Linked DNA regions of Prochlorococcus marinus XMU1411. The protein of the gene in region 2 interacts with the protein of the main gene of each other region in a pairwise test. Links are inferred from orthologs where the notes say so. Each region holds a gene or a part of one and is shown on either strand. Other genes may lie near its edges. The genes, in order: HA145_RS00420 and HA145_RS05645.

Region 1 (15,368 bases), on a different replicon or contig from region 2:
TATATCAGCCAATGGTGGAAGAATAACTTTTCCATTTCGTTGCAATTCGAGAACATCAACATCAAAACGTCTTTGCAATCTACTATTTCTGACAGATTGTCCAACTAATTCTGAAGTAGAGGGAATAGTAACTTCAGTAAAGTAGATATTCATATCCCCATTTTTAATAAACTCCTTATCTCTCCCTCTATCTGGCAAAAGTACGTCAGAAACTAGGATCATATAGGTTGTACCTATAAGCCACACAGGAATTCCAATTGAAGTCAGACTAAATAATTCCAAAGCGCCATAGCCTAATTGTTGACTAATATCGCTTACAAGAAGATTTACTGAGCTACCTAATAATGTCAGAGTTCCACCTAGCAAAGTCGCAAAAGAAAGAGGTAATAAAACTTTTGATGGCGATATATTTCTCCGCTCGCACCAACCTTCAATTAAAGGTAACAAAGATGCTACTACTGGAGTATTGGGGACAATTCCAGATATTGGAGCAATCAAAAAAGCGATTAAAGAAATTAATTTCCTTGGCGTTCTAATACTTTCAGAAGAAATCAATTCTCTTACTCTATCTAAAGCACCACTTTTGAATAATGCAGAGGAAACTGCAAATAAACCCATAAGGGTTATTAAGGAAGGGCTACCAAATCCAGCTAAAGCTTTTTCAGGAGAAAGAACCCCTGTAGCTATAAATATTCCAACACATAACAAACCAGTCAATTCTGGCGCAATTGTATTTTTGATAAACAAAATTATTGACATTATTAAAACAACTACCGTTATTAACGCATCAAAATTATTACTAACTACTGAAATTAGATTCATATGAAACTTATTTAACTCAATATACCCAAAAACAATATTTCAAAAAAGTTTAATTAGAATTATCTTTTTAAAAAAACTTTTTAAAAATAGATTTTTTTTGGAATATCCATGAAGATGCAGATTTTAAACTTTCAGTAATATCAGGCAACTTAGAAGCATATATAAGTCTTCGTGCTTCAAAAGCTAATTTTCCAAATAAAGTAACCCCAAGCCCAGAAATTGAAGCTTCGCCTATTCCTAAGCTAATCATTTCACCATTATCTTGAAATTCAAAGGGTAACGGATCTTTGCCTTGAATTAAAAGTTCTAAATTATTAGCAAGATGATTTCCTTCCTGCATAGCGACCTGAGCAGTTATGGGTAAATCCTCCTTGCCTTCAATAACTGAAATATCACCAATAGCAAAACAGTTCTTATGGTTTTCTATTTGCAAATTATTGTTAACTAAAATTCGTCCAAATTTTTTTGTTATTTGATCAGTTTCTAAGTAAGACAAATTAGGTTTAACACCTGCAGTCCAAATAACAATATCTTTATCCAATGAAGTTATTCCAAACTCACTAGAAATACTAATCTTAGTTTCAGAGACTTCTTTAACTGTGGAATTCAAAAGAACGTTTATTTTTCTTTTTTCTAATGCCTTTTCTGCTTGTTCTCTATTAAAAATTTTGTTTTTATTGAGGATTTCGTTTGATTTTTCTATAACATTAATTTCAAATTGGTCTTTAAATATATCTTTAATTTTGCATGCCAACTCGATGCCGGAGGGACCACCTCCAACTATGAATAACTTTTGATGAAACGCAGTATCTTTTGATTTTTTTAAAAAAGAATTTAATTTATTTAGATCATGAATATCATTAAAAAAATAACAATTTTCATCTACACCTTTTATAAAAAAACTATTTGGAATAGACCCTGTACAGATAACAAGATACTGATAACTTAATTTTAAACCGTCACTAAATTCAAGAATATTTTCTTTGAAGGAAATCTTGGTTAAACAATTTCTTAAAAAAGTTATACCCGCATCAGAAAAGATATTTGCAAATTTTGGGGTAGCTTCCCAACTTCTTATTTCTTTACTTAAAACTTCGTACATTAAAGGTTTAAATATAAATTTAGTTTCATAATCAACCACAAGAATTGGTAAAGAAGGATTAAGTTTCTTTAAATTCAAAGCAAATGTCATACCTGCAAAACCTGCTCCAACTATTACTATTGGTTTTTGTATTGATTTCATTAGAGAAATATTGTTATGCGTAAATGTATTATTAAACTATACGAATAATTTTTAAATTGAGCGAAATAAAATCAAACTCATAACCAACCTGAAGAATGATTGAAAAAATTCACAAAGATATTCAAACTAACTTGAAGAAATATAATCAAGAGCTAATAGATATGAAGCCTCTAGAAATACTTACATGGGGTTATGAAAAGTTTGATAATCAATTTGCTATTACAACAAGTTTTGGTATACAGTCATCAGTCATTTTAGATATGGTTAGTAAATTATATCTACAAAAAAAAATCAAAATATTTTGGATAGATACAGGTTACCTTCCTCCAGAAACATATCATTACGCAGAAAAGCTTATTGATAATTTATCCTTAGAAGTTGAAGTTCTGCAAAGTGAATTATCTCCAGCAAGAATGGAGGCCACATACGGAAAACTTTGGGAAACAAATAAAGAGAGTGATTTAGATAAGTATCATGAATTAAGAAAGATAAAACCTTTAGAAAATGGTCTAGAAAAATATGATATTTTCTGCTGGGCAAGCGGTGTTAGATCAAGTCAAACAGAAAATAGAAACAAAATGAAATTCATAGATGTAATTCGTCAAAGACTGTCTTTAAGACCTTTATTAAATTGGACCAATAAAGATATTTTTTATTATATGGAAGAGAATAATTTACCTGCCCATCCACTTTTTATCAAAGGTTATTCTTCTGTAGGAGATTGGCATTCAAGCAGTCCCGATGGTATTAAAATAAAGGGCAGAGATACAAGATTTGGGGGGATAAAACAAGAATGTGGAATACACACAAATAATTAAATTGATCATAGAACAATGATCTCAGATATAAATTTTTTATTAGTAGGCAATAGTAGGCTTCATTGGGCAAAATATTCTAAAAATCAATCTAAATTCTTCCATACCAAAAAAGAGCACAAAGTTCCCGAAAATATAGATCTTGATCAATTAATTTGGGCTTCTGTAGGAAAACTACCAAATTTTTTGCTGAAAAAAGAAAATGAAATAAAAACTAAAGATATTCAGTTGTCAAATCTGCCTGATTATTTTGGAGTTGATAGAGCTCTTGCCTGTATTGCAGCTTTAAAAATTATTGAAAACCCTTTCAAAAAAGATTTACTAATTGCAGATTTTGGAACAATATTATCAATAACAAAATTGAATTCAAATGGATCTATTATTGGAGGTCAACTTCTTCCAGGTTTTCTAACACAATTAAAATCAATGGAACAAAATACAAAAAATCTTAAAGTTCCCAAAAAATATGATATTCCGATCAAAGATTTTTTAATTAATACAGAAGAAGCAATTTTAAAAGGAGTAATCAACTCTCTGACTGGCGTGATTAATAGTTTATTTAATCCCGAAAAGGATATTTTAATATTCTGTGGAGGAGACTCTCAATTACTCACAAAATCTCTAAAGACTCAAAAAGAAAATATTATCAATGCTCCTAATTTAGTTATGGAGGGGATGATAATTCATAACCTGTCCATAAAAAAATTAGCTTAACCCAAGGTCTGCAATTATATGATCAGCCATTATTGCTGCTTTTACCTTTAAATAAATTTTTTCAATGTTACCTTCAGTATCAATTAAAAAAGTATTTCTCATCATTCCCATATATTCTTTTCCCATGAATTTCTTCAATCCATAGCTATCGTAATCAGAAGAAACTTTGAAAGGTTCAGGATCAGTTAAAAGAATAAAAGGTAAATTAAATTTTTCTATAAACTTCTGATGAGAAGATGCATTATCTTTACTAATACCAAGCACAACAATATTATTTTTTTGGAGCAAATCCCAATTCTCTTTAAAATTACATGCTTCTTTAGTACATCCTGGAGTATTATCTTTTGGATAAAAATATAGTATTATTCTTTTACCTTTAAAATCACTAAGAGAAACTTCTTTCTCAAAAGAATCTTTTAATTTAAATTCTGGTGCTTTGTCGCCAACCTTAAGAGCCATTGAAATTATTAAATGAGTATGAATATAAAATACCAAAAATTTGGTTTTATGAGATTAAAGGTGTGCAAGATGTCGCAACTGTAGAAGAAATTAAAACTGCAAAAAACCTAACAAATTCAAGATCAAAGATTTTCTTAGAAACAAGAGCTTATTTGCGACAATCACTTTCAACACTTTTTGATTTAGACCCCCTAGAAATTCCAATTAATGCTCATCCTGGAGAACCTCCAAGTTTACCCTCTGGCATGGGAAATATCAGTTTAAGTCATTGTAAAGATGCCATTACTATAGTCTGGCATAAAAGCAAAATAGGGATTGATATTGAGAGAACAGATAGAGATTTTAACCATATAAAATTTGCAGAAAAATATTTTTTTCATACTAATAAATCAAACCATAATAATTATTTAACAAAAAATATGATATTAAATCAATGGTGTGCTGTTGAAGCGGCTATAAAATGGGATCATGGAAAATTAGCTAAAGACATTAACCATTGGCAATTTTTTGAAAAGCCAAAAGAGTTAATTCATAAGAAGAAAAACATACATTTAAATTATTCACAGATTAACTTCCATAATTGGACTATCGCTTTGGCCTACGAAGAAGAAACTTCTTTTAATCCTGAGATTATTTGTTGTTCAAAAAATTTTTAATTTTCTTTTCTTCTAAGCAGTTCTTCATAATGAGTTTTTTCCCATCCATTATTATTTGGTTCCCATATTTTTAAACCTCTTAAAGATTTAGGAAGATATTCTTGTAAGACCCAATTACCCGGATAATTATGAGGATTTACATAACTATTAGAATTATTTTTTAAATGAAGTGGAACATCAAGAGCATTGGTAGATTTGATTGTTTCAATTGCTTTAAAAATACTTTTCGTGCTATTACTTTTTGGAGAAATAGCTAAATATAAAGAAGCCTGAGTTAAAAAATATAATCCTTCTGGAAAACCAACTCTATCAAAAGCATCACAACAGGATTGTACAACTACTATGGCATTAGGATCAGCTATTCCAATATCTTCACTGGCAGATATAAGTAGTCTTCTAAAAATAAAATTAGGATCTTCACCAGCCTCCAGCATATTCGCAAGCCAGAATAATGTTGCATCTGGATCAGAACCTCTTATGGACTTGATAAAGGCACTTATTACATCGTAGTGATTTTGACCATTTTTATCGTAAACAATATTTTTCTTTTGTATTGCATCCTCTGCTATTGAGAGATTAATGTTGATTTCTTTAGCATCATTTTCAGCAGTTGTTTCTATGGCCATCTCTAACGCATTGATTAATGTCCTTGCATCTCCGCCAGAAAATTTAATTAAATGACTTATAGCATCTTGAGTTAAATAAACCTTTTTTGAATCTTTTTGTTTTGAATAGTGAGTAATGACTTTTTGTATTATTTTCTGCAAATCATTTTCTGCCAAAGGAAGTAATGTGAAAATACGAGACCTGCTAACAAGCGCTTTATTAACAGCAAAGTAAGGGTTTTCAGTTGTAGCACCAATAAAAGTTATAGTTCCATTTTCTATTGAAGGTAATAAAGCATCTTGCTGAACTGATGTAAATCTATGAACCTCATCGATAAATAAAATTGTTTTTCTTTTTGAATTTATTAATCTATCTTTTGCATTAGCGATTTCATTTCTTAATTCTTTAACACTTGATAACACTGCATTTAACTTAATTAATTTTGAGCGCGTATTAAAAGAAATAATTTCAATTAGAGTGGTTTTTCCAACACCTGGAGGGCCAGAAAAAATAAAATTACTAATCTTATCGTTTAATATTGCACTTCTTAAAAGCGAATTCTCATTGAGAATTGGTTGTTGACCAAAAAAATCTTCCAAATTCTTTGGTCTTAATTTATCTGCCAAAGGTGCATTGTTTTCTATTTGAGAATAATTAGTAAATAAATTTTCTGAATGCATATAAATAAAATCAAAAAATCATTACTTTCAATTCTATGTAATTACTGTAGGAGTTTCCATTTGAGTAAGTTTTGAAATATTCAATAAAGCATCTAAGTCATCTATTAGAGGTTTCAAAGCGATCTGAGGATTTAACGAAAGATTCTGTTGAGGATCGAAAAATTTCTCAAAGTAAAGTCTTAATGTTGCACCCTTAGTTCCAGTTCCAGAAAGGCGCACAATTACTCGAGAATTATCATCAAGGACTAATCTTAAACCTTGATTTTCACTTATGGAATTATCAACGGGATCTAAATATGAAAAGTTATCTGCAACTTTAACTAAATGGCCAGCAAAACTATTTCCTTTTAAATTTTCGAGCATAGAAGTTAGATTACCAAAGATTTGATTAGCAATATTTGAAGGAATTGCCTCATAATCATGTCTTGAATAATAATTCCTGCCAAATTGTTTCCAATGATTCTGCATCAAATCACTTACCGAACATTTTTTCTCAGCTAAAACTTGTAACCAATACAAAACTGCCCATAGTCCATCTTTCTCTCTCACATGATTACTACCTGTTCCGAAACTTTCTTCTCCGCATAAAGTAATTAAATTAGAATCTAAAAGATTTCCAAAAAATTTCCAGCCAGTAGGTGTCTCGAAACAAGGTATATTTAATGCTCGAGCGACATTATCAACCGCTGAGCTGGTTGGCATGGATCGTGCGACACCTGTAATACCATCTTTATAACCAGGGACACATTTTGTGTTAGCAGTGATAACTGCAAGGCTATCACTAGGATTTACAAAACATCCACTTCCTAAAACCATATTCCTATCTCCATCTCCATCGCATGCAGCACCAAAACTATAAGATTTTTTATTTAATAACAAATCAGCCAAGTGGGATGCGTAAGTAAGATTTGGATCAGGATGTAAACCTCCAAAATCTTTTAACGGGTTACCATTCATGACACAATCAGGTGTGAGACCCATTTTTTCAACAAAAATATTTTTTGCATATGGACCTGTAACCGCATTCATTGCATCAAAGATTAACGAGAAGTCTTTATTTAAAAAATCACTAATTTGATCAAAGTCAAAAATTTTCTCCATCAAATTAGAATAATCTGTTAACCCATCAATAATTTCTAAGGTAGTTTCGTCGTAATGATAAGTTCCATATTCACTAAAATCAGGTAATTGAATTTTACAAATTTTATAACTAGTTAGTAATTGTGAAGCCTTAAAAATCTTATTAGTAATTATCTCAGGAGCTGGGCCACCATTAGAGATATTCAATTTCACTCCAAAGTCGCCATCAATCCCACCAGGATTATGGCTTGCAGAAAGAATAATTCCACCAATAGCGTTTTCTTTTCTAATTAAATGAGATGTCGCAGGAGTAGATAATAAACCGTATTTTGGAACAATAACCTTTTGAACTTTATGAGCGATGCATATTTGGACAATTTTTTCTATTGCTTCAATATTGCCATATCTGCCATCACCACCAACTACTAACGTTGAACCTTTTAAATCTTCTAATGATTGTAAGATTGCTTCAATAAAAATTTCTAGATAATGTTCTTCCTGAAACTTTAAAGTACTTTTTCTTAATCCAGAGGTACCAGGTTTTTGGTCTAGAAAAGGAGAATTGATATTAATTTCACTAACTTGATTCATATTTTTAAGAAACTTCCAAAAATCTAACTAAATTAATGAGGCATTTCGGAAGTTCTTAACATAGCGATAAACCATAATGAAGAAATTAATAATGCACTAAGAATTCCATAGTTAACACCAAATTTAGAAATTGTAATTGGAACTATTAATGGAAACGTTAATGCACCAAACAATGGAGTAAAAGCTACAATTTTTTTCAGCATTAATTTAATTTATTAAAACCATTCAGTTTCAGCATTATCTTTTTCATTAGTATCGTCAAGTGGTGTAGTTCTGTCAAATTTCATTGATATACTTTTTTCTTGCTCACCAGATACACTAACAGCTTTAATATCATATTTTTGAGTCCCGTCTCTAAATGGAACTTGAATTCTAAAAGTACCATCTGCAGCAAGAGGTACATCTTCTCCACCGATTGTCAGTTTTGCAGAAGGCTCTGTAGCTCCATAAACAATTAATTCAGCATCAGCAACTAGCCAAAAAGATCTATTTTTAACAATTCCGCTTCCAGAATCATTTAAACCTGATGACCATTTACCAGCACCTGAGTCTGTAAGATTATCGTTAAGATTTGTTGAGTTTAAGTTTTCCATAAATTCTTCAGAACCAACTTTTCTTCTGAGAGGAATGTTAGTTGCTGCTTGGTATAACCTTTCATGCATACCATTTAATTCTGAAACAACAGGATTAGAAATATCTGGGATTGACTCAGAAGTAGAATCTAAATTAAAAGGTACAAATTTATCAAGAATTTGCTCAGAAGGATGAGACCCAGGAACATGGCTTATCGAAGAAAATGCCAATGACATCCAGTTAAAACCATATTTGTAACCTAATTCAACTTTATAATCTCTATCTGCAAGTGGGATCGGCAAGTACCACTCAGTACTGTAACTATCAACTGCTATCTCTCTAAGTGTTCCTTGATTCAAGTTGCTTCCTTCAGAACCAGATGCATCAAATAATCTTAAACATAATTTATTGGCTCCCAAAGATTGTGCTTTTTCTCTATCTGCATCAGAAATTTGCCAAAAAACATAAGCCCAATCTGGATCTCGGGGTAGGAAAACTACATTTGTTTTAACTTCTTCACTACTCTTAAAAGCACTGGACTCAGAAGTTTCTTCAGATTGTGACTGAGGAGCTACAGTGTATGTTTTTTTTGTAGATTTTTCTTGATATTTAAGTATTAAATCAACTAAAACGGCTTTTGTTTTGCGACTGTACAGAGGTACCGATAATTTACTTGCTTCTTGACGTAATTGTCTGAGTGTTAGTGAGAGTAATTGATCTTTATTCATGATCCCATCAGCCACTTTAAATTCTCCGTTTTTGTTTGGGATCAGTATGTTCTTTTTTTTTAGGAATTGTGTGTCTTTTTGGCCTGTCGTCAGGATCCTCTGACTACTAAAGAATTTTCAAAATTGATATTTCTCTTCAAAACAGTTGGTATCAAAGCAATTAATTAATTTTTAGATCTTTTTGAAATGTAAATTAATTTTCTTTTTTTTTAAAATTTATTACCTGAATTTGTTAACGACTCAACAAAAATATATTTTTTCTTCGGGATCATTTAAATAAAAAGAGAATTCAGCGTTGTTCAACTAGAAGTACTAAATCATCTATCTCTAAATCCTCAATACTTTTACCTATTTTTTTTGAAAAAGTACTTAATTTTTTGGAAGTAGATTCTAACTGCTCATAAAAAAGATCACTAAATTTTTTATCATCAAATTTTTTGGATTGGTTATCACACCATTCTCTCAGGGGATTTTTATTTTGATATTCCAAACTATTATCTACATTGATAATTTTTAAAATCTGAAGGCAATGAGCGAGAATTCTTAAATGATGTTTCTGCATTATAGGTAGATCAAGATTATCAATTTCTTGAATAGTTTCTACGTTTAATGGGTTAGACAAGGGATCAAGATGATTAGACATTAATTTTTAGTTTTAATAAAGGAAAAAAACTCAATATTGGGGGTATCTTTCGTTAAAGTATATAAAGCTAATTGTAATAAGTTATTTTTGATAACATGGTCAACGAAAATTTAGTTAAAGATGTAGTAAAAGAGCCTTACAAATATGGTTTCGTTACTGATATTGAAACTGAAAAAATAGAAAAGGGATTAAATGAAGATATCATAAAATTAATTTCACAGAAAAAAGAAGAGCCAAAATTTCTTCTTGATTTTAGATTAAAAGCCTTTAAAAAATGGCAAAAAATGAAAGAGCCTGATTGGGCAGCATTAGGATATAAAAAAATTGATTATCAAGATATTATTTATTACTCTGCTCCTAAGCAAAAAGAGAAAATTTCTAGCTTAGATGAAGTTGATCCCAAACTTCTTGAGACTTTTGACAAATTAGGAATTCCCCTCACGGAGCAAAAAAAACTTACAAATGTAGCAGTAGATGCTGTCTTTGATAGTGTTTCTATAGCCACAACTTTTAGAGAAGAACTTGCTGAACATGGAGTTATATTTTGCTCAATTAGTGAAGCAGTAAAAAATCACGCGGATTTGATTGAAAAATATTTAGGTACAGTAGTTCCAGCTAGTGATAATTATTTTGCAGCACTAAATTCTGCAGTTTTTAGTGATGGTTCTTTTGTTTATATCCCAAAAGGTGTTACCTGCCCTATGGATCTATCTTCCTACTTCAGAATTAATAGTGGAGATTCAGGACAATTCGAAAGAACATTAATCATTGCTGAAGAATCAAGTTCTGTAAGTTATCTAGAAGGTTGTACAGCTCCAATGTTTGATACAAATACCCTACATGCAGCAGTTGTAGAGCTTATAGCATTAGACGACGCCTCAATAAAATATTCTACAGTGCAAAATTGGTATGCTGGTGATGAAGAAGGTATTGGCGGAATTTTTAATTTTGTCACCAAGAGAGGAAAATGTTTAGGTAAGAGAAGTAAAATTAGCTGGTCTCAAGTTGAAACAGGGTCTGCAATTACATGGAAATATCCTAGCTGTCTTCTTTTAGGGGAAGAATCTGTAGGAGAATTTTATTCAGTGGCTCTCACCAATAATCTTCAGCAAGCAGATACTGGCACAAAAATGATCCATATTGGTCCTAAGACCAAATCAACTATTGTTAGCAAAGGTATTAGTGCAGGTAACTCAAAAAATAGCTATAGAGGTCTTGTCAAAATGGGAACAAAAGCTACAGGATCAAGAAATTACAGTCAATGTGATTCAATGTTAATAGGGGATCAAGCTTCTGCAAATACATTCCCTTACATAAAATCTCAACAACCCAATTCTGAAATTGAGCATGAAGCAAGCACATGTAGAATCTCAGAAGACCAACTTTTTTATCTCCAAAGCAGAGGTATAGAATTTGAGGAGGCAGTATCTATGATGGTCAGCGGTTTTTGCAGAGATGTATTTAATCAATTACCTATGGAATTTGCTGCTGAAGCAGATAAGTTACTGGCACTTAAACTAGAGGGATCAGTAGGTTAATTAATCAATTTCTAAACTGAAATGCAAAATAAAATGAAAGAATCAGATCCAATTTTAGAAGTTGAAAATCTCTCTGCATCTATTGATAATCTTCCAATTTTAAAAGGAGTTTCACTTACTGTCTATCCTGGAGAAATCCATGCCATTATGGGAAGAAATGGATGTGGCAAAAGTACTCTTTCGAAAATCATTGCAGGACATCCCTCGTATAATATTACAAATGGCTACATAAAATTTTTAGGTGAAAACATCAACTCTCTAGAACCTGAAGAGAGATCTCAATCAGGAATTTTTCTCGGTTTTCAATATCCAATTGAGATTCCAGGTGTAAGTAATCTTGAGTTTCTTAGAGTTTCAACTAACGCTAGAAGGAAATTCCTCAACAAAGAAGAATTGGATACTTTTGATTTTGAAGAATTAGTTAAAGAAAAGTTAGAAATTGTGAAAATGGATCAGGCATTCCTATCAAGGAGTGTAAATCAAGGCTTTTCCGGAGGTGAAAAAAAAAGAAATGAGATACTGCAAATGGCTTTACTTGAGCCTAAGATAGCAATATTAGATGAGACCGATTCTGGTCTTGATATCGATGCTCTAAGAATAGTGGCATCAGGAATTAAAAAAATATCTAATGCACAAACTGGAATTATACTTATTACCCACTATCAAAGATTATTAGATGAAATTAAACCAAATTATGTCCATGTTATGTCAGACGGACAAATCATAAAAACTGGTGAGAGTGATCTAGCTCTAGAGCTTGAGGAAAAAGGGTATGAATGGACTGATAACTTTATAAAAGAGACCTAAACAAATGGAAATTATTGAAAAAATAAAAACCAATAAATCGGATAATAACCTAACAGAAATACAAAAAATCTGTCTTCATAAATTACAATCAAGCCCTCTCCCTAATCCTAAAAGTGAACTATGGAGACTTTCAAATAAATCAAAATTGTCAAACTTTTTAGATTACTCAATTAATGAAAAAGATTCAAAATTTGATATACCATATCCGAAAAATTCTCAAAGTACTATTAGATTAATAATTGGTGAGAATTGCCAAACTAAATTAATAGAGAAAAATTATTCAATACAGAAATTAAGTGAGGATGAATTACAAAAATATATCAAGGAACAGATATCTTTTTTTAAGCAAAACGAAAATTGGAGTGACTTACTAAATCTGTCTTTAAGTTGTAAAAATAATATTTTGGGATTAAAAATAAATGGATCAAAAATTCCTCCTATTGAAATTTTTAGTCATGCATCAAGTAATTCTTTAAACGCAAAAACCCTCGTAATATTTTTAGAAAAGAATTGTGATGTTGAATTATTACAAGTAAATCTTGGTAAAGAAAACTCTTCATTATCTCAATCAACTTTCTTTTGCTTGAAAGAAAATAGTTCAGTAAATCATGGTGTTGTTTCTTACGGTGAAAACAGTTCCAATCTATTAAATTCTCTCAATGTAATTCAACAAAAAAATAGTGTATACAACTTAGGATCTTTACATTTCAAATTCAATTACGCGAGATTTGAAATTAGTATTAAACAATCTGCGGGCAACGCTAAAACAAATATCAAAGGTATGCAAATAACAAAAAAAGATGAGCAAATTTCAACTTATACAAAAATAGAATTTAATGGCCCAAATGGATTTCTAGATCAAATTAATAAATCACTTGCTGATGATAAATCACATGCAATATTTGAAGGTTCAATAATAGTTCCGAAAATTGCCCAGAGAACTGATGCTTCCCAATTAAGCAGAAATTTACTTTTATCAAATCTCGCACAAATAGATACCAAACCTCAATTAGAAATAATTGCTGATGATGTCAAATGCAAGCATGGGGCTACAATTTCGCAACTAAATGAAGAAGAACTTTTTTATATGCGAACAAGAGGAATCACATTAACAGAAGCAAGTAAACTACAATTAAGTTCTTACTTTCAAGAAATAATTTCATTTATTCCCATTTCAAAAGATAAATGGGATTTGCTTGATAAACTTTTAAATGAGAATTAATGGAAACGATTCAAAATTTTCCTGAAATAACTAAGAAAGACTTTCCTCTTTTAAATAAGACCTTAAAAAGTAATGAGCAAATTATTTATTTAGACCATGCTGCAACCACACAAAAACCAGTACAAGTCTTAAAAAAAATTGATGAATATTACAAAAACTTTAATGCTAATGTACATAGAGGTGCACATCAATTAAGTGCTAAAGCAACAGAAGCATTTGAAAATGCACGATATTTAATTAGCAAATATATAAAAGCGAATTCAGCAAAAGAAATTATTTTTACAAGAAATGCTACTGAGGCAATCAATCTAGTAGCTAGATCATGGGGCGAATATTCATTAAAAGAAAATGATGAAATTCTCTTGTCAATAATGGAGCATCATAGCAATATTGTTCCATGGCAAATGGTTGCAGCAAAAAATAAATGCAAATTAAAATTTATAGGTATAGATAAAGATGGGAAATTAGATATAGACGACTTTAAATCAAAACTAACATCTAGAACTAAGCTTGTTAGCATAGTACATGTTAGTAACACTTTAGGTTGCTGTAATCCAATCAAAGAAATAACTAAATTAGCTAAACAAAAAGGTTCTTTAGTATTAATAGATGCATGCCAAAGTTTAGCCCATCAAAAACTGGATGTGATTGATCTTAATATAGATTTTTTAGCTGGATCAGGACATAAGCTATGCGGTCCTACAGGTATTGGTTTCCTCTGGTCAAGAAAAGAAATCCTAGAAAAAATTCCTCCTCTCTTTGGAGGTGGGGAAATGATTCAAGATGTTTTTGAAGAGACAAGTACTTGGGCAGAGCTACCACACAAATTTGAAGCTGGAACTCCAGCCATTGCAGAAGCAATAGGTCTTGCAGAAGCAATTAATTATATTAACAATATTGGATTGAATGAAATTCATGAATATGAAAAGACTATTACTAAATATTTATTTGAAAAATTAAATCAAATAGAAAATATTGAAATCATAGGTCCATCGCCTGAGATAGATCCAGACAGAGCCTCACTTGCCACTTTTTATATAAAAAATATACATTCAAATGATATTGCTGAAATTCTTGATTCAAAAGGAATTTGCATCAGAAGTGGTCACCATTGCTGTCAACCTCTTCACAGATACATTGGAATTAAATCAACAGCTAGAATCAGCATGAATTTCACAACCAATAAGGAAGAAATTGATATGTTTATAGAACAATTAAAAGATACTATTGATTTTCTAAAAATCAATTCTTAAATATTTAAAGCATTTTTTAAAAATTCCTGAGATTTTTGCATTACTACTTCTTTATTTTCAATATTTCTAAAACCATGCCCTTCATTATCAAAAAAAATAACTTCTGAATATTTATTATTCTGAATCAAAATCTCTTTAATTTTTAAAGTTTGTTTATAAGAAATAACTGCATCCTTTTTTCCATGAAACAATAAGATAGGTTTTTTTATTTTGTTAATATGATTTATCGGTGATCTATTTATATAATCATCATGATTTTTTGCATAATTTCCTACCAAAGAATTTAAATAATCTTTTTCAAACCTATGAGTGTTGTAATACATATCCTTCAAATCAATAACAGGATATTTACAAATTGCTGCTGTAAAAATAGACCCATATAATAAACAATTAAGTGCAGTTAACCCACCAGCACTATTGCCAAAAATTACTACTTTTTCACTATCAACTTGATTTGATTTAATCAATTCAAGAGCTAGTGCTTTGCAATCATAAGAATCAACAATACCCCATTTATAGTTCAACCTCTCTCTATATGCTTTGCCAAATCCTGATGATCCTCCATAATTAACTTCAGCAACAAAAAATCCCTTCGACGTCCAATATTGAACTTCAGAATTATATGATCCATCAAAACATGAAGTCGGTCCGCTATGTGCTCTAACAAGGAGCGGTGGCTTTCTAAAATTGTCGAAAAGCGGCCTATAAAGAAAAGAATGAGTAGATTGGGCCTCAAAACCTTTAAACCAAAATGTTACAGGTTTTGAACAATCTTTTATATGTTCAAAAAATATCTGCTCAGAAAAATTTGATAAAACTTTTTGTGCAAAATCAATTTCAAATACAATTCCCAAAAAATCAGATCCATAACCTTTTAAAAGAACTTTTTCCCGGAAAACACTGAAATCACCTATTGAGGTAAAAGGAGTAGAAAATTC
Region 2 (15,305 bases):
GCACCTTTTTTCTTATTTCTAAGAGAAAGAAGAATTATTGAATTAGAAAAGATTAATTAAAATAATCTCTTAAATAGAATTGTAAATGCAATAAAGCAAAAACAAGAAATTGAAAGCCAAATTATTGAAGCATAACCAAATAGATCTAATATGCGTCCTGAAATAAATGGTCCAAAAAAATAACCCATAGCGAAACATTGTGAAAGTAAAGCAAGTGCAAAACCTTTTTTCTTTGAAGGAGCTATTCTGAAAACCACATCTGTTGATGTTGGAAGAAATGATGCAGTCCCTAAACTTACTAATATCAATGAAAAAGAAATTAAATAAAAAGCTGAGATATTTAAGTAACTAGAAATAAATAATAAAAATGAAGCTAAAGAGAAATTTATTAAACTAAATTTCAAGCCATATAATCTTTCTTTCTTAGATATCCAAGAACCGACAGGCCATTGTAAAAACAACAATAAAATTAACTGAATAGAAATTATAAAACTTATAATTTCTTTGCTTAATGCATTACGATAAACTCCACCTTTAACAAGATCTAGTGGCAAAGTTACTTGAATCAAAGCTAAAGAGGTTGTTATCAATAAAATAGATAAAATTATTATTATTGAATTTTTATTCCATTTCAATTGTTCTTGATTAATTGGATCTACTCTTTTTTTTTGGAAATTTTCTAAGTTTCTTTTTATAGAAGAACTATTTCTAGATATTAAATATGTGATAACTAACATGCAAAATATATCATTAATAAAAATTGATTTGGAATACAAAAAATTCGTCATATAACCCCCTAAGAATACCCCAAGAAATATTCCTAAAGCCTCAGAACTTCTAACAAGAGCATAAGCTTTGCGTGTTTCGATAGGATGGCAAAAATATGGCACGCCAAACTCGGCAGCAGGCCAATATATTCCTGCAGCAGCCCCAACAAATGATTGTCCAATTATGTACAAAAAAGTATCTCTTGAAATAATGAGGCATAAGCTAGCGAAAATACTTAGTATTGAAGAAGTTACTATTGGAAATTGTATTTTCCCTGTTTTATTAAGATAATTACCCGTAAAGAGTCTTGTTAAGGTTCCAATTATTGCTGAAATGGTAAATCCCACGCCAATATCTGTTGCAGATAATCCTAGGTTATTAAAAATAAGTGATGTTAAATAAATAACACCTCCTGCTCCAAATGCAGCAAAAAATCTTATCTTGGTTATTAACCTTAAATGATATGGAAATTGAATCCACCAATTTTTGCTAATTTGTAAACTATTTGGATTAATCACTAGTGAAATACATTTTTATAATTTTTTTTAGTTTTTGTGGTTTATTTTTTAATAATGGTTTAAAGGCTGCTGAAAAGATAAATATTAAGTTTGAAGAGATGGAAATCCCTCTTACTATAGAACAATTATTAAAATTAGAAAAATACAAAGATGATTCAACAGAATTAATAGAATGGTTAAAAAAAAATGGATTAATAAGAATTTTTGAATTATCAAAATTTTTAGAATTTCCAGTTTTCAAGGAAGAGGGATTAAATAGAGAAATATTAAGAAGTTGGATAGGGCGTAAAATTCTTACAGAATTAAGCAAAAGCATTGAAGTTCCAAATGACAATAATGGAACAGAAATTTATAACACTATAGAAAATTTATTAGATCAAAAAAAAGAAGTTTCAACTTTAGAAATTATAAAAGCATTACCATCAGAAGAAATTTCACTTGATATTGATAATTTAATTTTAATAATTTCATCTTGGAAAAATGAATTATCAATGCAACAAGAACTTTTATCCAAATTAAATAAACTTGAAAGAACGAACCAAAATGCCTTCAAAAATACTGAAAAAAAATCAACTCAAGATCTAATAAAAATTGATAAAAAAATTTATGCTCCTCACCGAGTGAAACATTTTGAAATTGAAATATGGAAAAAAAATAAAACAAATGATGATAAAGAGCTAATAATTTTTATGCCAGGACTTGGAGGCGAAATTAATAATTTCAAATGGATAGGAAACGAATTAGCTAAAAGAGGTTGGCCAATATTATTCATAGATCATAGAGGGAGTAATTTAGAATCATTTATAGAAGTACTCGAAGGTAAGGAAACAATACCAGGAAGTGCAGACTTTTTCTTATATAGAATTAAAGATTTAGATGCTGTATTAAAAGCTCATGAAAAAGGAGAATTTGGTTTACCTAATGATTCTTATATTTTAATGGGGCATTCACTTGGTGCTTTAATAGCACTTTTATATGAAGGCAATAAACCTACTGAACAACTGGAGGATAAATGTGATTCGGCATTAAAAGACTTTGCGGTAACAAATTTATCTAAATTACTTCAATGTCAGTTGAGCGAAATACCATTTCCTAAGAAAAATAACACTAATAAGGCCAGTGCAATTATAGGTTTTAATTCATTTGGCAGTTTAGTATGGCCAAAAGAAAATAGTACCGGAATTAGAACACCAACTCTTCTAATAGGTGGCACATATGACCTTATCACACCATTAATAAATGAACAATTTAGAGTTTTTTCTGCTTTAAATAATCCATCAAATAGATTTCTAATTATTGAAGGAGCAAGTCATTTCTCTCCAATAAGAATTAATAAAAGCTATAAAAAAGATAATGATGTCTACAAAATAAGTGAATCTTTTATTGGTTCAGAGCCAATATTAGTACAAGATTTATCTACGAAATTTATAGTTGAATTTTTAAAAAATATCAAAGACCAAAAGATCCCTAAAGTAGTTAAAAACCAAAGATATTTGGGACTTGATTTCCATCTTTTAGATCTTGAAACAATAAAAGAAATTTCCAAAAATTAGTACTCTATTCGTGGATCTAAATATGCGATTAAAATATCCACTAAGAGATTTAAAGAGACTATGAGCATAGAGGTAAAAATTACAATTCCTTGAACCAAGGTATAGTCTCTTTGAGAAATAGCTTCATGTAATCTTAAAGCTATACCTGGCCATGAAAAAGTTACCTCGAACAATAGAGCACCTCCTGCTAATGAGGCCATAGTCAAGCCAGAAATAGTGACGATTGGCAATAGAGCATTAGGCAATGCATGGTTTAATAATATTTTTTTCCTTGATATTCCTCTACATATAGCAGCATTTACATAATCACTTTTTAATGTCTTATCCAAATTTACTCTTAATGAGCGGCTGAATATACCACTTAATAAAAAGCCAAGGGTAATCGAAGGAAGAGCGAGATGATAAAGACTATCTTTCAAAGCAATAATATTATTTGAAATAATACTATCTAAAACTAGAAAACCTGTAATTTGAGGTTGTTGATGAAATATTGGAAATCTACCGCCAATTGGGGAAATATTAAAAAACACAGAAAATAATAATTGCGCTAACATTGCACCCCAAAAAGGAGGGATCGCATACGTAGCAATTCCTAATATTCTCGCAATATAATCAGTCTTTTTCCCTCTATTTCTTAAGCCTATTAATCCCAGTGGGAATCCTATTAGTGTGGCACTTAATATTGAAAAGAATCCAAGCTCAAGACTTGCAGGCAATGCCTTAATAATAATATTTAGGACTGGCTCTTGGGTACTAAGAGATTGACCGAAATCTAAGTGCAATATATTTTTAATATATGTAAAGTATTGATTTATTAAAGGTTCATTTAACCCCAATTTATTTCTTAGAAATTCCCTAGAAACCTCATCTGCACCAGATCCAAGTATGGCATCAACAGGATCGCCAGGAGCAACTCTTAATAAAATAAAAACTAATGAAGAAATAATCCATAACATTATCGGTATTAACGAAATTTTTAATAGGGAATAATTTAGTAGTTTATTTAAATTTCTACTCATTAATTAACTCAAGATCACTCAATGAAATTATTCCTGCACCATTAAAAATAGGTTTTGATATTTTATTTTGAGACCATGCTTTTTGAGAGGATATCCAAATAGGAATATAAGGTATTGAACTTGCTGCTATTTTTTCAATTTCAACAAGTTTTTCTAATCTTTTAATACCACTTATTTTTTCACTCTCAAGAAATAAACTTTCCACTTTATTAGATCCCCAAAAACTACCGCTGTAAACGGATTCTCCTTTTTTACATATACCATCAACTATTTCATTACAACTTAAAAGAGGGGTGAGATAGGCCTCGGGATCTGAATAAGCCCCAGTCCAATCGAGAAGAACTGCCGTATAAATTCCTAAACTTAGATTCTTATAAACTGTTGTAGATTCAACCCCATTAAGTTCAATATCAATACAATCTTTCAAAGAACTTTTAATTTCTTCTTGCCATGTCAGAGCAATAAGCTTGTCAGCTGGTACATTCGATCTATAAGTAAGGGGTATTTTTAGAATATTTCCATTGCAATAATTTTCTTCTTGCAATAATCTTCTCGCCTCTAAATAATCATATTTAGGCCACAGTTCTTGATTATTTTTTTTTAATATCGGAGGAATAATTGATCTAGATGGCTTCCTTAATCCATAACTTACTTTCTCACTAATCAATTTTCTATTAAGACTTTTTGCCAAAGCCAGTCTTAAATTAAGATTACTTAAGGGATAAGAACTAGTTTTAAGGCTTATAAAACTTAATTCGGTGAAAGGGCTATTACCTTCATTAAACTGTTTATTTTTACTTAAATTATTTAAACTTTTTCTCTGACTATCATCAATTGAGTTTGATAAAAGCACATCAATTTGTTTACTTTTTAAAGCCCCAAAAAGAGAAGATGAATTTGAATATCCCACAAAATTAACGCCCTTATTTAAGGGCTTTTCACCCCAATAATTTAAATATGGTTCAATTGATTGAACTTCATTAGAAAAACTGGTCAGCACATACTTCCCAGTACCAACGAATTTTTCATTTAGAAACTTATCAGAATATTTTTTGTAAAATGTAGGAGATATTGGAGTTAAATTTACTGATGTGAGTAAACCATTTAAAGAACTTGATGGTTTATTCAAATTTATTATGACTGAATATTCACTTGGAGTTTCTATTGATTTAATCTTATTTCCTAAAATATAATTCATCGTTCCAATTCTTTTGAATCTATCAAAAGTAAATTTTATAGCATTTGAGTTGAATGCAGTTCCATCGTGAAAAAAAATATTCTTTCTTAAATTGATAGTTAATTGAAGTCTATCCTTTGAAATAATTGGCATCCCCAAGGCCAATTCAGGGATTAATTCTCCATCAGAATTTAATTCATATAATGTGTCTCCTAGAGAACTGATTAATTGAATTGCTTTAAGAGTATTTGCTCTAGCTGGATCTAAAGATTCAATTTTTCCTGAACTTGCTACTATGATTTTTTTAGATATTCTTTTTGAGCCGCAAGAATTCTGTAAAAAAGAAATTAAAATAATAAATATTGATAAAACAAATTTATTTTTCATATTTTGTAATTACTTAATTTTTCTGAAGAATTATTTGAGCAAAAAATTTGAAAAGTTATTTGACTTATTTCTAAAGCAAATGTTTTTTTAGAATTACAGGCAAAAGGCCACTCTCTCACCCAACAAATTTCTTTACCTATATTTAAACCAATTACTTGAAAAGTCTTATTGCTATTTTTAATTTTTACACAAGCACCTTTATAAAGGTTTTCAGAAAAAATTAAATTATTATCTTCATTATTATTATCTAACAGTTTTGAATGAATCATTAAGATGATAAAACCAAACACTTACTTTCTTCGGTTTACCAAGCTATAAAGAAATTTGCAAACTATTTTTTTAAATACAACTTAATTGACTTGCAATAATTTTGACTTCAATAAGTGAATTTATTTCTTCTTTCGATTTCTCAAAATCTCCATTATTCACCTCATGAGTAATAACGACAATTTCAGCTTTGTCCTCACTTGCATCTAATTGAACAATCGATTCGATGGATACATTATTTTTTCCAAAAATATCTCCAATCTTTCCTATTACGCCTGGACTATCAAGACAAATAATTCTAAGGTAATTTTTTTTATTTATTTGTGACGCTCCGATTATATGACAATTTCTCCAGAAATCGAATGATAATAATGGATCGATTGAATTATTATTTTTTACTGAGGCAGCATGCAGACTTAATATATCTGATACTACTGATGCAGCAGTTGGGCCACTCCCTGCACCTGGACCATACAACATTATCTCTCCAAGAGGATCAGCCTCTATCAATAAAGCATTGTTAACGCCCTTTACTGTTGCCAATGGATGAGATTTTGGAATCAAAGAGGGCCCTACCCAAATATTCAAAGCAAGTGATTCATTACTATTAATTTGTACCCTTTCGGAGAGCGCTAAAAGTTTTATTTCAAATCCTAATTTATTGGCATATTCGATATCTTTGAGATTAATTTTACTTATGCCTACAGTATTTATATCATCTCTTTGAATTTTTCCTCCAAATGCAAGTTCACTAAGAATTGAGATCTTATCAGCAGCATCATGGCCCTCAACATCTGCAGTTGGATCGAATTCTGCATAACCAAGGCTTTGGGCCAATTTTAAGGTTTCCTTATAATCAGCTTTCTCATTTGTCATCTTCGAAAGAATAAAATTTGTTGTTCCATTTATTATCCCAACCATTTTTTTTATGCTGTTACTTTTTAATGATCTTTTTAAGGGTTCAATTATGGGAATTCCGCCGCAAACTGCCGCCTCTGACAATATATAAACTCCCTCTTTAAATGCAGTTTTATATATCTCTTCGCCATATCTTGCAATGACTGCTTTATTTGCGGTAACAACAGATTTACCTACCTTTAATGATTGCAGAATAATATCTTTTGCCAAATCAACCCCACCCATTACTTCAACAATTACATCTACAGAGGGGTCATTAATCAATTGAAATGGATCATCAGTTAATAAATTATTATCAAGCTCAATATCTCTTTTTTTACTAAGATCTTTAACTGCTATTTTTGCAATTTCTATTTCTTTTAGAATTGGATGGGAATCAACTTCGGAACTTAATATTTTATAAATCCCTGAACCTACAGTTCCAAAACCTACAATCCCAATTCTACATTTTCTCATTTTTTATTTCTTTTGTCATTGAGTTTAATTTTATATTATTAGACCTCCAAAAATTCATTTGCTTGAGACTGCATTTTCAATAATATGTTTAAAAAACCATTTGATCGTGAAGGAGTTAAGCTTGCTTTCAAACCAGTATCTTCAATAAATTTCTTATCTATTTTAATAACTTCATTTGGTGTTAATTCATTTAACCCAGTGATTAAAAATGCCAATAAACCCTTTGTTATCAGGGCATCAGAATATCCTTCCCAAAATAATTTACCACTTTTAATTTTTGCCTTGACAAAAACTTCTGAAACACATCCTTTAACTTTATTTTCTTCAACAAGGATTTCACTTTCTGGTTCTTTCAATTTTTTTCCTAACCACAAAATGTATTCATATTTTCTTTTTGGATCTTCTGATTTCTTCAGTTTTTCTAATAATTTTGATAAGTTATTGTATTTTTCCTGATTTTCCATTTTTAAAACTATAAATTAATCACTTTATGAATTTTTTTATTATACAAATATTTCTTTTTCTGTGATAAAGCCCGATAAAGGAATATCCCACTTAGCTCTTGTTAATGGAATAGGACTTACACAATTAGAAGTTAATACTCCAATGCATGGAACATTTCTCCAATCATTATCTCCCCTTAATTTATCAAAATAACCTCCTCCATAACCTAATCTTGTTAAATTCTTATCAACGGAAAGACAAGGAACAAGTATCATGCTTATCTGCAAATGACTTAATGGAGAAGAGTTATTTGGACTTAGTATCCCCTCAGAATCTTTGGTAAGAGGCTTTTCATCCCATGGATAAAATAACAACTCTTTTTTACCTTTACATCTGGGCAAAGCTAAAGTAAATTTTTTCTTGAGACTCCTTATATCTACTTCATTTTTTAGAGGCCAATAAATTGCTATATAACCAATATCTTTACATCCCTTCACAAATGAATCAACAAAAAATCTTACATTCTTTTCTACATTTTCTCTTTGTTTAAAGGAAATCCCATCTCTTAGTTTTCTAAACGTATCCCTCTCCAATTTCTTATTTTCAAAGATCTTCATATTAAATTTTCAGTTAAAGCCATCTTCATTAAGTTTTGTGAGTGCTATAGCCAATGCATCTGCTGAATCATCAGGTTTTGGAGGTTTGTTAAGCTTTAAGTTATACATAACAGCATCAAGAATATCTTTCTTAGATGCCTTTCCAGAGCCAGCAATTGTTAATTTTATCTGAGCAGGTGAATATTCACTGACATGAATTTTTTTAGAGGCCAACACCATCATAATCACGCCTCTAGCTTGCACCACACTAATGGTAGTGCTTGACCTGTAAAAGAAAAATTTTTCTACCGCCGCTGCAGTTGGGTTCCAATGATTTATTAATTCATTAAGATCTTGGAATATCTCATAAAGTCTATCTTCTTCTTTTTTATCTTTACCTGTCTCAATAACACCGCAATCTAATAATATCTTTCTTTTATTTTCTATTTCAATTATTCCATAACCAACTCTAGCTAATCCAGGATCAATTCCAATTATTCTCACTGTTATTAAGCTTCAGCAGACAATTGAAATTTTGAAAGATTTTCTTTTTCATCTAAATCGAATACTTTACAAAAAGCTTGGATGACTCTTTCACCTGAATCAACTTGTTCTAGAGGATCTTTTCTTAGCCTATGTCTTAAAGAACAAGAAATAACTCTTGCTATGTCTTCTTCTTGCACTTCAGTTCTACCTTCAAAGGCTGCAATTGCCCTTGCAGACCTATTTGTAACAATATCTCCACGTAAACCATCAACATCTAGTTCTCCACAGATCGCAGAAATATTCAATCTTAGATCATCGTCCATTTGAACAGAATTTAATATTTCTTGTGCTTTAATTACCTTTTGTTGAAGTTCATCCTGTTGTTTCTCAACACTCAATGAAAACTCATCAGGATTATCGTCAAAAGAAGTTCTTTGATCTACTACTTGAACTCTTAATTCAGCATCTCTAACTGTCTTAACCTCAACACTCATACCAAACCTATCCAATAGTTGAGGTCTTAATTCACCTTCTTCTGGATTTCCTGAACCAATAAGGACAAACCTCGCAGGATGTCGAACTGAAACTCCTTCCCTTTCAACTGTATTCCATCCAGAAGCAGCCGAATCTAAAAGTACATCAACTAAATGATCATCAAGCAAATTTACTTCATCCACGTATAGTAAACCCCTATTAGCTTTAGCCAACAATCCAGGTTCAAATGCCTTAACACCTTCACTCAAAGCCTTCTCTATATCAATGGTTCCACAAAGCCTATCTTCAGTAGCCCCTAAAGGTAAGTCAACCATAGGTACTTGTTTTCGAATACTCTCTAGATTTTCTCCTTGAGTAAATTTTTCCAAAACTTCTTTACTTTGTAAATCAGGATCAACTAGAGAACTATTGTATGGATCATCTTTAACAACCTCGATTGCAGGCAACAAATCAGCTAAGGCTCTTATTGTTGTAGACTTTCCAGTCCCTCTATCACCCATTATCATGACTCCACCAATTCTTGGATCAATAACATTTAACAAGAGAGCCAATTTCATTTCTTCTTGACCAATTACTGCTGTAAAAGGAAAAACTCTTCTTTTCTTTGTTGTAGGCACAGTTTTAGTTTTCTTAAATATTCAAATAATCAATAGATGCTACTTCAGAAAATGCTTTTAGTAAATATCCCTGTAGAATTAAAATTACAAGTTAATAATAACTAATCAAATTTATACTTAACTTAATTTTTTTTTGAATTGTTTAAAAACCAGTTTATTTGATGGACAATTCCTCTTAAAACATTTATTTCGTGCATTGATGTATTTGCCCTTAAAATCGAATTCTTAAATTTACTGATTTTTGGCTTAGAAGTATGTTTTAAGAGATATCCAACTCGCAAAAGCATTTCCTCTATCTCCACAAATGTATCATGAACTTCTTTCGATGAAGCTAAGTTAAAAACTTTTAATTCATTATTTAAATTCTTTTTAGAAGACTTATTTAATTCATACAAAACTATTGAAACAGCGTGTGAAAGATTTAATGAAGGATTATTCTGAGAAGTTGGGATATTAAAAGTTTTATTTGCCAGAAGCAATTCACTGTTAGTTAAACCTCTATCTTCTCTTCCAAATATAATTGCTAAATTATTTATCTTCTTAAAGGATGTAGTCCAATCAAATATATCTTCAGAAGATCCAAAAAATGAATCTTTCTTTACATCAATTCTTCCACAAGATGCTAGAACTAAATCACAATCGAAAATTGCTTTTTGAAGATCATCAAAAATCTTACAATTTTCAAGAAATTTTTGACCTTTAAGGGCCATTTTTTTTGCTTCTAAAGAAAATATATCGCATTTCGGAGAAACAATTCTTAATTCATTAACTTCAAAATTACTGCATAATCTAGCAACGCTCCCTACATTTAAAGGGCCATTTGGTTCAACTAATATTACCTTTAAATTAGAAAAATTTCTTCCCAAAATCATTCAAGGCTATGAAGATACTTTAATAAATTTGACATATTTATAGGATCAATTTCAAAACTTGGCATAGGAGGTGTTAGGCCTCCAGTAACTTGTTTTATTATCTCTTTATCATTCAAACGTCGAGTTATTGAGTGTAAGTCTGGGCCCACTAATCCTCTTGCTGTAATTCCATGACATCCAACACAATTTATCTTAAAAAGAGCATCTCCTTCCTCAGCAGAGCCATCAAGCTCAAGAGTTTCAATTATATATTTGTTATTCTCTTGATGATTTAAAAAAAATATTGAGAAACAAATCAATAAAACTCCAAATACAATAAAAACAATTTTCAAAAATTCTCTTTTAAAGTCTCTTTCTGCTGCAGTTGATGAAGATGTTGACACAAAAAATAGTCTCTATGTAACAATTGTGAATAAGAAATTCAAATAAGGCAAAAAAATGATCGAGCCTCTTCTATGTGGAATTGTTTTAGGTTTAGTTCCAATAACTCTTCTTGGATTATTCGTAAGTGCATGGAATCAATACAGAAGAGGTTCAGGGATGCTGGACATTGATTAAAAATGTTAATCTTGACTGCCCATAATTTCTTACATCTATAGTTTCCCACAAATTACTTTTTTTAATAAATAGGTTAGGAGAATGTTCACAAATAACTATTGAATCTTTTTTTAAAAACTCACAATTGAATAATTGATTTAAAACTAATTCATGTAAATCGACATCGTATGGAGGATCTAGATAAACAAAATCAAATTTTAATTTATTTAAATCCATATTTCTAGATGATAAGTTTCTCTCATAATTTGGTTTTGTCCATTTCAAAACGTCTTTACATATAACTTCGATATCATTTCTCCTGTTCTCTATATTCTCCAACGAGAGTAAATTTTCTAAGCAAATTTTTGAGTTGATTTTATTTTTTTCAATTGCAAGTATTTTTCTTGCCCCGTGATTATATGCTTCACAAGATATGGCCCCTGTCCCACTAAATAAATCTAACCAGTTACTATTTTCAACTTTTTTGTTCAATATATTAAATATGGCCTCTCTTACTCTCAAAGTTGTAGGTCTGGTATAAGAATTATTTGGACTTTGGAGTTTTTTACCACCTATTAATCTTAAGTTTGTCTTCATCAGTAATTATCAATTATTGAATATTACTAAGCCATCGTCTCAAAAGTTTTTCACCTGTTTTTCCGGATTTTTCCGGATGAAATTGACAGGCTAATAAATTATCATTCTCAATCATTGCAGTTAATTTTTCCGAGCCATAATCAACTTGAGCTGCAATAATATTTAGGTCATCTGGGATTGCATGATAGGAATGTACAAAATAGACCCAATTATTTAATTCTTCAAGCCCAAATAAAGTATTTTTTTTTGTAGGTAAAAGTTGGCACCAACCCATGTGTGGGATTCTTTGGTTAACAATATTGGGTATTTTTTGTATTTTTCCTTTTAAAATTCCCAGTCCTTGAACTTTTCCTTCATCACTAGATTCAAAAAGGAGTTGGAGACCTAAACATATCCCAAAAAAGGACTTCCCACTTTTAATCCAATTTTTTAAATCAGTTATCAAATCAGTATTTATAAGATTATTCATCGCTGGATCAAACGCTCCAACCCCAGGAAGTATTATCGCCTTACAAAGATTAGAATCATTAGAGTTTTTAATTAATATAATCTCTTCTCCAAGACTTTCTAGAGATTTTGTTACGGAATGAATATTCCCCATTCCATAATCTATTAGTCCAATTTTATGCAAAGCTTTTAAATTTATAAATGCTTAGTTAAAGTGCTCGAAAGAGTTGCTTTTGGCACAGCACCAACAACGGTATCAACCTTTTGACCTCCTTTAAAGATCATTAATGTAGGAATACTTCTAATTCCGTATTGACTGGCTACATTTGGATTCTCATCTGTGTTTAATTTAAAAACTTTAATTTTCCCTTCAAAGTCTTTTGAGATTTCTTCTACAACTGGTGCGACCATCCTACATGGTCCGCACCATGGTGCCCAAAAATCAACCAATACTGGTAGATCACTTTGCAGTACATCCTTGTCAAATGAAGAATCAGTTACGGCTGGAGCTGATGACATAATTTAAGTATTCCTTTTTGAAAATTTAGCAGGCAATTCTTTTAAGTGATGATTTCATTACAGATAAAATAATATAAGTAACAAAATATCTAAAAAAGCCCGATTAATCGGGCGATTTAGTGTGTGAGGAGTATGGGGTTTCCCCCATCAATTAATAATAACTCCTAAATAGAAATTTTTTCAATTAAAAACTTAATTCACTAAGGTTTTATACTTTTGCTCTAAATAAACTACTTACCCATCCCAAGCTGCTGAGCTTTTTGATAAACCTTACCCTCTGTAAGAAGAGATGGTGCTATAACTATTTCAACTTCTTGCATTTCTTTAATGTTTTTTGCCCCAAGAGTACTCATTGAGGTTCTAATGGCTCCTAATAAGTTATGTGTCCCATCATCAAGCAAGGCCGGGCCCTTAATTATTCTTTCTAAGGATCCTGAAGAACCAACTTCAATTCTTGTACCCCTAGGCAATACTGGACTTGGAGTAGCCATACCCCAGTGAAATCCTTTACCTGGAGCGTTTGAGGATTTAGCTATTGGGGATCCAATCATTACAGCATCTGCTCCACATGCTAAACATTTACAGATATCTCCGCCCGTCACAATTCCTCCATCACCAATAATAGGAATATAACGACCACTTTCTTGAAAGTAATCATTTCTTGCCGCACTACAATCAGCAATTGCAGTTGCTTGAGGGATTCCAATTCCCAATACTCCTCTTGATGTACATGCCGCTCCAGGTCCTATCCCAACCATTAATCCTGCAACTCCAGCATCCATAAGAAGTTTTGCAACCTCATAAGTAACACAATTACCAGCTATAACTGGGACATTCAAAGATTGGCAGAGATCTTTAATGTTTAAGGTTTCCTTACCTTCCATACCAAGGTGTTCAGTTGAAACAACTGTTCCTTGAAGAAAAAATAAATCTATTTTGGAAGTATTAAGTGTTTCTTTAAACTTAATAGCAGCTTGAGGGGTCCCACTAAAAGCTGCGATACCTCCTCCTTCTTTGACCTCCTTTATTCTTTGTAAAATCAACCCCTCCTTTACAGGTTCACTGTATATCTTCTGCATTAATGGAACAAAATCGTTCTTACCGACTGATGCTATTTGGTTCAATATTTCATCAGGGTTTTCATATCGTGTTTGTATTCCCTCCATATTAATAACCCCTAGGGAACCTAATTTTGTGAGTTCTATAGCCGTATTAACATCGACAACACTGTCCATGGCACTAGCTACTATCGGAACTTCTCTTTTAAAATCACCTAAGGCCCAAGAAGGATCAGTCAAATCGTAATCAATCGTTCTATTACCAGGGACTAAAGCTATTTCATCAATACCATAAGCCCTTCTGACTTTTTTATTTAAACCAAGTTCAATATTCACGGAATTTTTCTTTTATTCTGATTAAATTAACAACTAAAGGGGTAATAAGCCAAGGTTTATTTAAAAACAACAGGTTTTATTTTGATTTGTGTTTAAATGTGAGTATTTGGGAATTAAATAAATCTTTTTTTTTATTCATTATGACAATCAGCGATTATTATTAAAGAAAGGATTTTTGTATGTCTGATATTTTAGATTCTGATAACTCAGGATTAAACGAAGATAACGACCGAATTATTCAGACTGACTTAAGAAATGAGATGTCTCGCTCATACCTTGAGTATGCAATGAGCGTTATAGTTGGTCGTGCTCTTCCAGATGCGAGGGATGGCCTAAAGCCTGTTCATAGAAGAATTCTTTATGCAATGTATGAACTTGGTTTGACTAGCGGGAGACCATACAGAAAATGTGCAAGAGTTGTTGGAGAAGTACTAGGTAAATACCACCCTCACGGTGACACTGCTGTTTATGATGCTTTGGTAAGAATGGCTCAAGATTTTTCCATGAGGATGCCCCTTATAGACGGCCATGGAAACTTTGGTTCTGTAGATAACGACCCTCCTGCAGCAATGAGATATACAGAATCTCGTCTACAGTCTCTTACTGATGAAAGTTTACTAGAGGATATTGAATCAGAAACTGTAGATTTCGCTGATAACTTTGACGGTTCTCAACAAGAGCCAACAGTTTTACCTGCAAGAATTCCTCAGCTACTTTTAAATGGATCATCTGGAATAGCCGTAGGAATGGCAACTAATATTCCTCCCCATAACTTAGGAGAATTAATCAATGGTCTCAAATCAATCATTCAAAACCCTTCTCTTGAAGATAGAGAACTTTTTGAACTAATTAAGGGTCCTGATTTCCCCACGGGTGGCCAAATCTTAGGAAGAGATGGTATCAGAGAAACCTTCAAAACAGGAAGAGGTTCAATAACTATGAGAGGTGTAGCAAATATTGAGCAAATTAAATTAGCTGGCAGAGCAGAAAAAGATGCAGTAATAATTACGGAACTTCCTTTTCAAACTAACAAAGCTGGCTTGATAGAGAGAATTGCAGATTTGGTGAATGAAAAGAAATTAGAAGGTATTTCTGATATTAGAGATGAAAGTGATAGAGATGGTATGAGAATTGTTATAGAGTTAAAAAGGGATGCCTACCCACAAGTTGTATTAAATAATTTATTTAAATTAACACCATTACAAAATAACTTTAGTGCAAATATTCTGGCTTTAGTT

The links.
Region 1: the proteins of HA145_RS05645 (region 2) and HA145_RS00420 interact in binary tests that used the Escherichia coli proteins (3 or more experiments, as listed by UniProt). The link is inferred for Prochlorococcus marinus XMU1411 from one-to-one orthologs.

The regions. Positions count from the first base shown.
Region 1 is NZ_JAAORI010000002.1:5,204-20,571, reverse strand. The notes cover bases 12,304-15,303. They hold HA145_RS00420 (aminotransferase class V-fold PLP-dependent enzyme), read left to right. Parts: upstream 12,304-13,176; coding sequence 13,177-14,430; downstream 14,431-15,303. Other genes in these bases: HA145_RS00415 (alpha/beta hydrolase family protein), read right to left, coding at 14,427-15,303; HA145_RS00425 (SufD family Fe-S cluster assembly protein), read left to right, coding at 12,304-13,177. In the rest of the region: HA145_RS00490 (SLC13 family permease), read right to left, coding at 1-822; HA145_RS00485 (NAD(P)/FAD-dependent oxidoreductase), read right to left, coding at 890-2,065; HA145_RS00480 (phosphoadenylyl-sulfate reductase), read left to right, coding at 2,161-2,883; HA145_RS00475 (type III pantothenate kinase), read left to right, coding at 2,899-3,594; bcp (thioredoxin-dependent thiol peroxidase), read right to left, coding at 3,586-4,053; HA145_RS00465 (4'-phosphopantetheinyl transferase family protein), read left to right, coding at 4,053-4,709; HA145_RS00460 (AAA family ATPase), read right to left, coding at 4,706-5,995; HA145_RS00455 (alpha-D-glucose phosphate-specific phosphoglucomutase), read right to left, coding at 6,029-7,666; HA145_RS00450 (hypothetical protein), read right to left, coding at 7,699-7,869; HA145_RS00445 (DUF4912 domain-containing protein), read right to left, coding at 7,882-8,982; HA145_RS00440 (hypothetical protein), read right to left, coding at 9,257-9,610; Fe-S cluster assembly protein SufB, read left to right, coding at 9,706-11,148; Fe-S cluster assembly ATPase SufC, read left to right, coding at 11,170-11,955; more of HA145_RS00425, read left to right, coding at 11,960-12,303; more of HA145_RS00415, read right to left, coding at 15,304-15,368. UniProt on the Escherichia coli protein: Cysteine desulfurases mobilize the sulfur from L-cysteine to yield L-alanine, an essential step in sulfur metabolism for biosynthesis of a variety of sulfur-containing biomolecules.
Region 2 is NZ_JAAORI010000003.1:669,108-684,412, forward strand. Bases 5,815-8,751 are described here. They hold HA145_RS05645 (SufE family protein), read right to left. Parts: upstream 7,528-8,751; coding sequence 7,102-7,527; downstream 5,815-7,101. Other genes in these bases: HA145_RS05640 (homoserine dehydrogenase), read right to left, coding at 5,815-7,063; HA145_RS05650 (5-formyltetrahydrofolate cyclo-ligase), read right to left, coding at 7,567-8,124; ruvC (crossover junction endodeoxyribonuclease RuvC), read right to left, coding at 8,134-8,607; bchI (magnesium chelatase ATPase subunit I), read right to left, coding at 8,613-8,751. Outside these bases: HA145_RS05610 (DUF2834 domain-containing protein), read left to right, coding at 1-60; HA145_RS05615 (MFS transporter), read right to left, coding at 57-1,286; HA145_RS05620 (alpha/beta fold hydrolase), read left to right, coding at 1,289-2,839; HA145_RS05625 (ABC transporter permease), read right to left, coding at 2,836-3,858; HA145_RS05630 (ABC transporter substrate-binding protein), read right to left, coding at 3,851-5,422; HA145_RS05635 (hypothetical protein), read right to left, coding at 5,419-5,691; more of HA145_RS05640, read right to left, coding at 5,762-5,814; more of bchI, read right to left, coding at 8,752-9,701; HA145_RS05665 (RNA methyltransferase), read right to left, coding at 9,824-10,573; HA145_RS05670 (cytochrome c), read right to left, coding at 10,570-10,956; petG (cytochrome b6-f complex subunit V), read left to right, coding at 11,012-11,131; 16S rRNA (guanine(966)-N(2))-methyltransferase RsmD, read right to left, coding at 11,108-11,707; imidazole glycerol phosphate synthase subunit HisH, read right to left, coding at 11,721-12,338; trxA (thioredoxin), read right to left, coding at 12,350-12,673; HA145_RS05695 (GuaB3 family IMP dehydrogenase-related protein), read right to left, coding at 12,904-14,067; gyrA (DNA gyrase subunit A), read left to right, coding at 14,247-15,305. UniProt on the Escherichia coli protein: Participates in cysteine desulfuration mediated by SufS. Cysteine desulfuration mobilizes sulfur from L-cysteine to yield L-alanine and constitutes an essential step in sulfur metabolism for biosynthesis of a variety of sulfur-containing biomolecules.